Regions from separate parts of the Dickeya chrysanthemi NCPPB 402 genome, predicted to be linked through region 2. Evidence: predicted binding sites of a transcription regulator. Region 2 holds the regulator's gene; the other holds the start of a gene.
The links. Region 2 encodes CRP, which controls carbon source genes, mostly activating them, when cyclic AMP is high. Its sites were predicted from a motif close to ATGTGANNNNNNTCACAT; they were not measured.

Region 1 (5,424 bases), 1.4 Mb from region 2:
TTAGCGTTGCGCATCACATCCATCAGAGAGATCGCATCGCTGGTGACGTCCCATTGCGCCAGTTTGTCGCTTTTCTGCACCAGTTTGCTCTGGAAGTCGAGCAGGTTCGGCAGTTTGTCGGTCAACAGGCCAAAGCGGTCCACCATGAATACGCGGGAACGGGCTTCGTCGTCGCTCAGTCCTTCGGACTTCATCTGGGCGATGATCTGCTCGGCGATACCGCAACCGGCGGAACCGGCGCCAAGGAAAGCGACGGTCTGGTCACGCAACTGGCTGCCTGCCGCGCGGCTGGCGGCGATCAGGCTGCCCAGCGCTACAGCGGCGGTGCCCTGAATGTCGTCGTTGAAGCTACAGATTTCATCACGGTAGCGGTTCAGCAACGGCATGGCGTTATTCTGCGCGAAATCTTCAAACTGCAACAGTACGTTCGGCCAGCGGCGTTTCACCGCCTGAATGAATTCGTTGACGAACTCATAGTATTCGTCGCCGGTAATACGCGGGTGACGCCAGCCCATGTACAGCGGATCGTTGAGCAGTTGCGGGTTGTTGGTGCCGACATCCAGCACCACCGGCAGGGTGTACGCCGGGCTGATGCCGCCGCAGGCGGTGTACAGCGACAGTTTACCGATCGGAATCCCCATGCCGCCGATACCCTGGTCGCCCAGACCGAGAATACGCTCGCCGTCCGTCACCACGATGACTTTTACGTTTTGTTTGGTGGCGTTTTGCAGCATATCGTCGATATGCTCACGGTTAGGGTAGGAGATAAACAGGCCGCGGGCACGACGATAAATGTCGGAGAAGTGTTCACAGGCGGCGCCCACCGTCGGCGTGTAAATGATCGGCATCATTTCGCTCAGGTGGTTTGCCAGCAGACGGTAGAACAGGGTTTCGTTGGTGTCCTGAATGTTACGCAGGTACACGTGTTTTTCCATGTCGTTCTTGAATTCCTGATACTGCCGCCAGGCGCGCTCCGCCTGTTCTTCAATGGTCTCTACCGCTTCAGGCAGCAGGCCGTGCAGGTTGAACTGAGCGCGTTCTTCCTCGGTAAAAGCGCTGCCTTTGTTCAGCAGGGGAAATTCGAGCAGGATAGGGCCGGCATAAGGGATGTAGAGTGGGCGTTTACTTTCGTATTCCAATTCCATGACTTTCGACTCTTTGGGTAGCTGAAATGGGTTCGGAGAACCAGCGAGAAGCGACAGATAGCGCGGATCTTAAAGTACCCAGCAAATATGTACAGGGATTGTTAATTAAAATAATTACAGATGACTTGCATATGAAAAATATGTGGGGAAAGTCACATAATATCTGGCGTCCGGCGACAAAAAACGGCAGAACGGACGATGTTTGCACTCACACAATGTGAATTTCCCATCACAAATCCGCTGCCCACAACGAGCAGCGCGGATCACACATTAATACGCCAGCGTGCGCTGGAGCGCCGTACCGCCGAATGAGGCCAGTAACGGTTGCGCCAGACTCCACTGGCTGAGCGCAACATGGCCCGATTCCACCAACACCGCTCGCTGGATATCGCTGAAGGCATCGCCGGCCAGATTGACCAGATTCAAGGCGGCCTGAAGTGGCGGCAGGCTGGGGTTGAAGGCGGCGTTTTCCGCATAGCGACCGGTATAGCGGCGGCCTTGCCGGGTTTCCAGCGCGATGCCGCTGAACGCCTTGCTGTATGGCGCGTGGCTGCAGTTGGCGGCAGCCAACGCCAACCGACACAGCGTATCGTCCGTCGTCAGTGTTAATCCGTTATCGATATTATCCATCAGCAAGGTGTTGATCGCTAAATCGCGGGGGCCAAACGCATCCGGCAGGTAGTGGCCGAGCGGGGCGGGTGCGCGCCCCGGCAGGCAGATCCGCAATTCGGGCGCACTGTTAAGCTCGTTCATGAACTGGCGGCAGTGACCACAAGGCGTGTAGTTTACCGTTACCGCCCGTAACGCCGATTCATTGCGTAGCCAGGCATGGCTGATGGCGCTTTGCTCCGCGTGGACGGTCTGTTGCAGTGGGAGCCCGTCGAATTCCATATTGGCGCCCCAGTAAAAGGCGCCGCTGACGCCTTGCGCTATCGCGCCGACGTGAAAACCCGAGACCGGCGTAAGTGCACAAGCGGCTGCCAATGGCAGCAGTGCGAAGGCCAGGCCGTCGGCGTCGAGCTGACTCTGAGCGCAGAGTCGGTCGACTTCGTCGGCGGTCAACATCGCGGCGAAGTCGTCACGCGCCAGTATCGGCGTCAGCGCGGTTTGTAACGCCGCAGATAATTGCGTAAATGCGTCATGAAAGCGTGCTTGCATGGTGAGATCTCTTTCCCGGTTTCAAGGCGTGGTAACCCAAGTCTGGTCAGGTACACGGTAATTATTTGTGATTATTATCACTTTTCGTATGAAATAAATGAAAAATAAATCACAAATGCGAGATGTCTCGCAGGTTTTGACGGGCGTGCGGGCAGGTATGGGGAGAGGCGAGCCGTTACCTACGGCAACGGCTCGGATAACCGGAATACCAGAGGCAATCAACGATGGTTATGTCCCCATCAGGCGCACGATCACCGGAAACAAAAACGGGGCGATCAACGAGGTGATGATGCCGCAGATCACCAACGCCAGCGAACTGAACGCGCCTTCCTGAAAATCGACTTCCGCGCAGCGTGCAGTACCTAATGCATGCGATGCCGTCCCCATCGCCAGCCCACGGGCGGATTTGGCATGGATGTTGAGCCGATTAAACAGCGCGTGGCCCAATACGGCGCCGACAATGCCAACCAGGATCACGCACATGGCGCTGATAGCCGGAATCCCGCCGATGGCGCTGGCGACGGCCATGGCGATCGGCGTGGTGACCGATTTCGGCAGTACGGAAGCGGCGATTTCCCGTGAAGCGCCGAGCCACAAAGCAATGACGGTGCCGGAAATAATGGCGGTGACGCTGCCGATAAAACAAACGCTAATGATGGATTTCCAGCGTGCGCGGATTTGATGCAGTTGTTCATATAACGGAAATGCCAGTGCGACTACCGCCGGTTGCAGCAGGCTATTGAGGAGGGAACTGCCGCTGAAATAGTGGTCATAAGGGATATCCAGAATCAACAACAGCGGGATGATCACCAACATCGATACCAGCAATGGGTTGAGTAACGGCATTTTCAGCGTCATCGCCACGTTGCGGGCGCCAAAGAATACCAGCAGCGTGAGCGGCAGCGACCACCACAGATAATTCAGCATCATTTATCTTCCTTGGCGTCTGCCGTGTTTCGGCCCGGCGGCACCTGATCACGGTGCATCATCTGAGTGGTATAACCGACCACGATCATGACCACAAACGTGCTAACCAGACAGGAGACGACGATCGGCGCGAACTGTTCACGCAGCACCCCATAATAGTTCATGACCCCGACGCCAATCGGCACGAATAACAGCGCCATGTAGCGGATCAATAACCGACAGCCCGGTTTCACCCAGTGTGACGGCAGAATTTGCGACGCCAACAGGGCGAATAGCACCAGCATGCCGAGAATACTGCCGGGAATGGTAATGGGAAGTCGCGCGGATATCGCATTGCCAATGAATAAACACAGGTAAATCACTGCGAAAGCGCGTAAATAGTGCCAGCACAGTGTGATGGTATTGCGCATAGGGAAAATCCTGATAAACGGTAGACGATGATGATAACGCTAATACTGTCAGTGTGCTACGAATCACAAAAACGAAGGGCGTGGGTTGCCGTCATGCTGTTTTTTCAGGTGGGGTGCCCCGGCAAACCGGGGCGACACCGTTTAGTGAGGCAGGCCGTAGCCAAAGGGGAATAACGGTTTGGCGCTGTCGTAAGGCAGGTCAGGCTGTTGCTTGCGCACCGCCTGCATGGAGGACGGCAGCTCAAAAGGCAATTTAGCGGTGTAGGCCGCGCCAGACGTCAGCCGGCCAAGTAATACGCTATCGCTGACGCCGAAGTTGGCGACCAGCGCACGGGTCTTGTCCACCACATTGGTCAGGATGGCCGGGCGTTCCATATAGAGGCTAACCAGCGTCGGTACGCGGGCGCTGGCGCGCACAATGGCCTGATAGTCCGGGTTGTCAGCACGAAACGCCAGTGATCCTTCGTGGTGACGGCTGCCGAAGAAAAAGTTTTTGTGTGGTTGTTCATACGGTGTCTGGGTACGGATCAGCGCTACATCGGCCTGTTCCGGCGTATCGACGACGACAAAACCGGCAGCCTGTGCGGCGGTGGCGGCAATACCGTGCAGCCAGACCCGGCTACCTTTACGCAGCGGCAGCAGATTGTTGTTTTGCAACAGCACCAGCGAGCGGGCCTGGGTGTCGTCCGCCAGTTGTTGCCAGTCCGCTTTGCCGACGATGTCGCTGGCCTGCGCGGCGTTAACGTAGGGACGTTCGAATAAACCAATCTGGAATTTCTGCTTCAGTATACGGTTGACGGAGGTATCCAACCGGGCTTCGCTCAGCCTGCCGTCTTGCACGGCTTGCACCAGCAAGGCCGAGTCGGTGACGCCGCCGAACTGATCGACCCCGGCATCGACGGCTTTGATGAAGCGCTCGGCGGGCGTCAGGTTCTCCACACCCCAGGGCATACCGCGAGGGATCGGTTTTTCGCCCGGCTTCACGCCGGTGATGCAGTCGCCTTTGCAGTCGTTAGTGATCAGCCAGTCGCTGAGGATCACGCCATCGAAACCGTATTGGCCGCGTAACAGGTCTGTCAGCAGGAAGCGGTTGAATCCGGCGGCGACCTGTTCGATGGGTTTGCCGTGCCAGCGGGCGTTTCGCAAAATCGAGTAGGTGGGCATGATGCCGGCGGCGTGGGCCTCAAACGCGCCGGTGAATGGATCAATGTGCCATTGCAGGTTATTTTGCCGGAACTGCGCGTATTTGCCGTAGACGTTATGGCTGTCCCAGCCCTCCTGGGCGGCGCCGTAGCCGACCCAGTGTTTCACGATGGAGATCACGCTCTGCGCGTTGAGGCCGTTGTTGCCGTTCTGCATACCGGTGACATAACCGCGTACCATTTTTTGGGTCAGGTCAGGGTCTTCGCCAAAAGTACCGTCGATGCGCGGCCAGCGCGGTTCGGTGGACAGGTCGGCCTGGGGCGACAAGGCTTCGGTGATGCCGACGGCGCGGTATTCCTGACGCACAATATCGGCAAAGCGCCGCACCCGTTCTTCGTCACCGATAGCGGCCAGGCCAAGGGTTTCCGGCCATTTGCTGAATTTACCGACCGATACGCTGACGCCGACCAGCGACTGGAACGAACTGCGTGGATCGGTACTGATGGTGGCGGGAATCCCCAACCGGGTGGCTTCCGCCAGTTGCTGCAATTTATTGTTTTCCTCAGCCATCTGTGCCGGATTGTCGCCGGAAAGCCGGGTAATAAAGCTGTTGACGTAGCGCTCGGCAATCATGGTCTTTG
Region 2 (5,424 bases):
TAATCGACAATGACTCCGTGCTGCTTCACGCCAGTGCGGCGGACTGGCGCGAGGCCATCAAGCTTGGCACCGATATGCTGATTGCGTCCGGCGCCGTCGAGCCCCGCTATCACGAAGCGATTATCAGCAGTATCGAGAAAATGGGGCCTTATATCGTGATCGCTCCGCAATTCGCCATGCCCCATGCGCGGCCGGAAAACGGCGTCAACCGTACGGCGTTTGCGCTGGTGACGCTCACCGCACCGGTTAAATTCGAGGGAGAAGACGAGCCGGTGGATGTGCTGATCACGCTGGCGGGCAGTACCTCCGATGAGCATATGGAAGGGCTGATGGAAGTGACTCAGGTACTTGAAGACGAGCACAGCGACAGCGGAATCAACCTCGACAAGCTGCGGGCTTGCACCAGCCGGGAAGAGGTGTTCAGCGTCATCGATAAGGCGCTGGCCCAAACGGCATAAGCGGTAACAAGGCGCTCTGTAAGGGGCGCAGGAGAAACAACGATGTATCAGCAACTGAAAGCTATCGTACTGGACGCCAACCTGCTGCTGCCGCGTCACGGTTTAGTGACGCTGACCTGGGGCAATGTGTCGCAGATTGACCGCGAGCTGGGGGTTATCGCCATCAAACCCTCGGGGGTTTCCTACGAGCAGATGACCATCGACGATATCGTGGTGGTGGATATGAATGGGCGAGTGGTGGAAGGGCACCTTAATCCCTCCAGCGATACTGCCACCCATCTGGCACTTTACAGCGCGTTCGGCAATATCGGCGGTATTGTGCACACCCATTCGCGCCACGGCACCATCTGGGCACAGGCCGGTCGGGATATTCCGGCGCTCGGCACCACCCATGCCGATTATTTCTACGGTGATATTCCCTGTACCCGCCCGTTGAGCGAGGGCGAGATAGCCGATGATTATGAAAAAAATACCGGCCTGGTGATCGTGGAAGAATTTCAGCGCCGCGGTCTTGACCCGCTGGCGGTGCCCGGCGCGGTGATTACCGGCCATGCGCCGTTCTGTTGGGGGAAAAATGCGCTGGATGCGGTGCATAATGCACTGGTGCTTGAAGAAGTCGCCGCCATGGCGTTTTCGACCCGGCTGCTTAATGCGGACATTCATATTGATCAGGCGCTTTCTGATAAACACTATTTCAGGAAACACGGTGCCAATGCCTATTACGGCCAGCGCTGAATAGCCCGCACACGTAACATGATGTCATTGCAATAACGGCTTGAAATAAACAGTGGCAATCGGCCACGGGCTGCGCTCGCCCTCAAGTCAGAGATCCCGATATTTTCACGATTGGAAAGGAAATCGCATTATGACCAAACCTATGCTGCAAATTGCCCTTGATTCGACGGATTTGAGTACCGCTGTAGAGATTGCCGAACGTGTCGGCGGCTTTGTCGATATTATCGAAGTCGGGACGATTCTGGCTTTTGCCGAAGGGATGGCGGCGGTGCGTACCCTGCGTGAGCGTCATCCGAACCACATTATCGTTTGCGACATGAAAACCACCGACGGCGGCGCAATTTTGGCGCGCATGGCGTTTTCCGCCGGTGCTAACTGGATCACGGTGTCCGCCGCCGCGCACGTGGCCACTATCGCCGCCTGTAAGAAAGTGGCTGATGAATTCGGCGGGGAGATCCAGATTGAACTGTACGGCAACTGGAATCTGGATGACGCCAGACAGTGGGTTGCGATGGGGATTACCCAGGCCATTTACCACCGTTCCCGCGATGCGGAGCTGGCCGGCGTCAATTGGACTTCCGCCGATCTTGGCAGAATGCGTGCGCTGTCTGAGCTGGGGCTTGAGCTGTCGATTACCGGCGGCATCGTGCCGGAGGATATCCACCTGTTTGACGGCATCAGCGCCAAGGCGTTTATCGCCGGTCGCGCCCTCGCGTCTGAGAGCGGCAAAGCCACCGCAGAGGCGTTGCGTACCGAGATCAACAAGTACTGGTAAGACGCGAACGTGGATGCCAGACAGGTGCGTTAGGATGGTACAACGGTCTGAAACAAGGAGGGCGGCCAGATGGCCGCCCTGTCGGATGAGGGATGGGGATCAGCGCGTACCGTACACCACGATGGTTTTACCGTGGGCGGAGATCAGGTTTTGATCTTCCAGCATCTTCAGGATACGGCCGACGGTTTCGCGGGAACAGCCGACGATCTGGCCGATTTCCTGACGAGTGATCTTGATTTGCATACCGTCCGGGTGCGTCATGGCATCCGGCTGTTTAGCCAGGTTCAGCAAGGTCTGCGCGATACGACCGGTTACGTCGAGGAACGCCAGATTACCGACTTTCTGCGATGTAACTTGCAGGCGACGCGCCATCTGCGATGACAACCGCATCAGAATATCCGGGTTGACTTGAATTAGCTGGCGGAATTTCTTATAGGAAATCTCAGCGACTTCACAGGCGGTTTTCGCCCGCACCCACGCACTGCGTTCCTGCCCATCTTCAAATAAGCCAAGTTCGCCAATAAAATCGCCCTGATTCAGATAAGACAGAATCATTTCCTTGCCTTCTTCATCCTTGATTAGCACGGCAACCGAGCCTTTCACGATGTAGTAAAGCGTCTCTGCTTTTTCACCCTGATGAATAAGGGTGCTCTTCGATGGGTACTTGTGAATGTGGCAATGAGAAAGGAACCATTCGAGAGTCGGGTCTGTTTGCGGTTTGCCGAGAACCATTCGCTGTTATCCTCTGTTTGTAATTCACTGCGCAAATCACAGGGCTCAGAGTTCCCTGTACGGCGTGATAACATAGTTATAATTCAATTCCGTTCTGGCGGAATGACGTCAGGGAATATACTGAGGCTGTCTATACACGTCATATTCAGATTGCGGATGCGTTGGTCTGAATCATTCAGCGCATATCGGATGACGCCAGTAAGCCGGTGGCGGGCCTGACGAAGACTCAACACACGCGGTTACGCTTTTGTTTGTAACACAGGTTGAGTGTAGTGTCTCGTGTTGTCTCGCTTCAGCATGATTAAGCTCTGATTATCAGGCTTTTTTGTACATAAGCGGTGCAAAATTTCAAAAATAATTGATTGAGGACAAATTTATGCAGGCTCGGGTGAAATGGGTTGAAGGGTTGACGTTTCTGGGTGAATCCGCGTCCGGGCATCAACTGCTGATGGACGGCAACGCCGGCGACAAAGCGCCCAGCCCGATGGAAATGGTGCTGATGGCAGCAGGCGGATGCAGCGCCATCGATGTGGTGTCTATTCTGCAAAAAGGCCGTCACGATGTGGTGGATTGCGAGGTTCGCCTGACGTCGGAACGCCGTGAAGAGGCGCCGCGCCTGTTCACCGCCATTAACCTGCATTTTATTGTGACCGGCAAAGGGTTGAGCGATAAAGCCGTGGAGCGCGCGGTATCGCTGTCGGCGGAAAAGTACTGCTCGGTGGCGCTGATGCTGGAAAAAGCGGTTAACGTGACCCACAGCCATGAAGTGATCGCGCTGGACTAATGCGTCTGACTACGGCGGTTTGCTCCTGTTGCCGCCGCATCCTGCAAAGCCGCTACCGTCGGCTATTAATCAATTTTATTGCCTTCGATCAACCGCTGCACCAGCGGCATCATGATTAACTCCATCGCCAGCCCCATTTTGCCGCCCGGCACCACCAGCGTATTGATGTGGGAAATGAATGAGCCTTGCAACATCGCCAGCAGGTAAGGGTAATCAATATGGTCCAGACCCTGAAAGTGGATCACCACGAAACTTTCGTCCATCGAGGGAATGGCTTTGGCGGCGAACGGATTAGAGGTGTCTACCGTCGGCACGCGCTGGAAGTTGATGTGGGTACGGGAAAACTGCGGCGTGATGTAGGTGATGTAATCTTCCATTGAGCGCACGACGGAATCCATCACCGCCTCGCGGGAGTGACCGCGCTCGTTGATATCGCGCACCAGTTTTTGGATCCACTCCAGGTTGACGATCGGCACCACGCCCACCAGCAGGTCGACATGCTGCGCCACATCATGCTGGTCGGTGACCACGCCGCCGTGCAACCCTTCGTAGAACAGCAGGTCGGTCGGTTCCGGCATCGGTTCCCAGGGCGTGAAGGTGCCCGGCACTTGATTGTAGGGAATGGCTTCGTCGTAGGTGTGCAGGTATTTGCGGGTCTGGCCGGTGCCGCTGCGGCCGTATTCAATAAACGTGTGTTCCAGTTGGCTGAAATCGTTCGCTTCCGGCCCGAAATAGCTGATGTGGCGCCCCAGATCCCGCGCCTTGCGGATCGCCATGTCCATTTCCGGCCGGGTATAGCGGTGATAGCTGTCGCCATCCACCAGTGCGGCGCGCAGATTCAGTTGCTGGAAAATTTTGCGAAACGCCAGGCTGGTGGTGGTAGTCCCCGCGCCGCTGGAGCCGGTGACCGCGATAATCGGATGCTGGTGCGACATGGTGTGTAACCTCCGGTGAATGGGGCAATCTCCGGTAATCCGGTAAATAGGGGCAACCCCGGTCAGAGATATCTGAGCATTGTTAGCATGTTTATACCGCGGTGACACGCCAATTTACGTTTTTAACCGATTGATTCAGGGCTAATACCGCTCACCGCTGCTGAGCTGGCGGCGGGGCATGATATTGACGGTTTCATGCAGTTCCGACCATACCAGCACGACCTCGCCGTGTGCCAATTGTTGGCGTACGTCCGCGACTTTTTCGTCGAGCGTGCGCTCCTGCTCGCCGTAGTCGGTGCCTTCGCGCAGGACGAACGATTCAATCAGATTTTGCAGTGTTTCCGGTGCCAGTTCTTGCCAGGGAATGATCATGCGTTCTGCTCCAGATAAGGGGTGAACCAGCTTGGGGATCCGCTGTTCCAGCCACAACTCAGGCTGGTGCCATGTGCCGCCTGCACCGGCGCTTCACTCCAAGCGAGATCGATAAAATCCCCGTCCGGCAGGGGCTGAAAACACGTATTACGATAAGAAGAATGATTCATAAAAAGAGCGCCACGATGAAAAGAGGCCGCGATACCTGTTGCCGCATGGCGAAATACTTGTCTGCATCCTGTCTCGCTGCTAGGTTGAACGTCCCTTCAGTTATAAGGACCGCCGTTTCATGGAGCACGTCAGCCTGTTTCTTTCAATGCTCGGTTTCTTGTGGGTCGCCGCCATTACGCCGGGCCCCAATAATATGCTACTAACCGCCTCCGCCGCCAACTTTGGCGTATTACGCTCTATGTCGTTGATGCTGGGCATCATGATCGGGATGCAGATCATGCTGCTGCTGGTGGCGTTAGGGCTGGGCAGCCTGATCCTGCTTTATCCCTCGCTGCATCTGGCGTTGAAGGTGTTGGGCAGCGCCTATCTGCTGTGGTTGTCGTGGAAAATTGCTACGGCGGCTTATGAAAAACTCGACACGGATAGCGCGCCGCCGAAGCCGATTCCGCTGTATCAGGGCGG

Region 1: cdd (cytidine deaminase) is a predicted target of CRP. The motif match lies at 2,369-2,386, and genes of this name have one in related genera.

The regions. Positions count from the first base shown of each region.
Region 1 covers NZ_CM001974.1:1,799,402-1,804,825, forward strand. The annotation lists gene DCH402_RS08115 (NAD-dependent malic enzyme) at 1-1,145, opposite strand, end outside; gene cdd (cytidine deaminase) at 1,416-2,303, opposite strand; gene DCH402_RS08125 (CidB/LrgB family autolysis modulator) at 2,532-3,230, opposite strand; gene DCH402_RS08130 (CidA/LrgA family protein) at 3,230-3,640, opposite strand; gene DCH402_RS08135 (glycoside hydrolase family 3 protein) at 3,782-5,424, opposite strand, start outside.
Region 2 covers NZ_CM001974.1:349,430-354,853, forward strand. The annotation lists gene DCH402_RS01630 (PTS sugar transporter subunit IIA) at 1-458, shown strand, start outside; gene DCH402_RS01635 (L-ribulose-5-phosphate 4-epimerase) at 501-1,193, shown strand; gene DCH402_RS01640 (3-keto-L-gulonate-6-phosphate decarboxylase UlaD) at 1,324-1,968, shown strand; gene crp (cAMP-activated global transcriptional regulator CRP) at 2,068-2,700, opposite strand; gene DCH402_RS01650 (OsmC family protein) at 3,077-3,484, shown strand; gene DCH402_RS01655 (phosphoribulokinase) at 3,550-4,419, opposite strand; gene DCH402_RS01660 (YheU family protein) at 4,561-4,791, opposite strand; gene DCH402_RS22710 (hypothetical protein) at 4,788-4,961, opposite strand; gene DCH402_RS01665 (LysE family translocator) at 5,081-5,424, shown strand, end outside.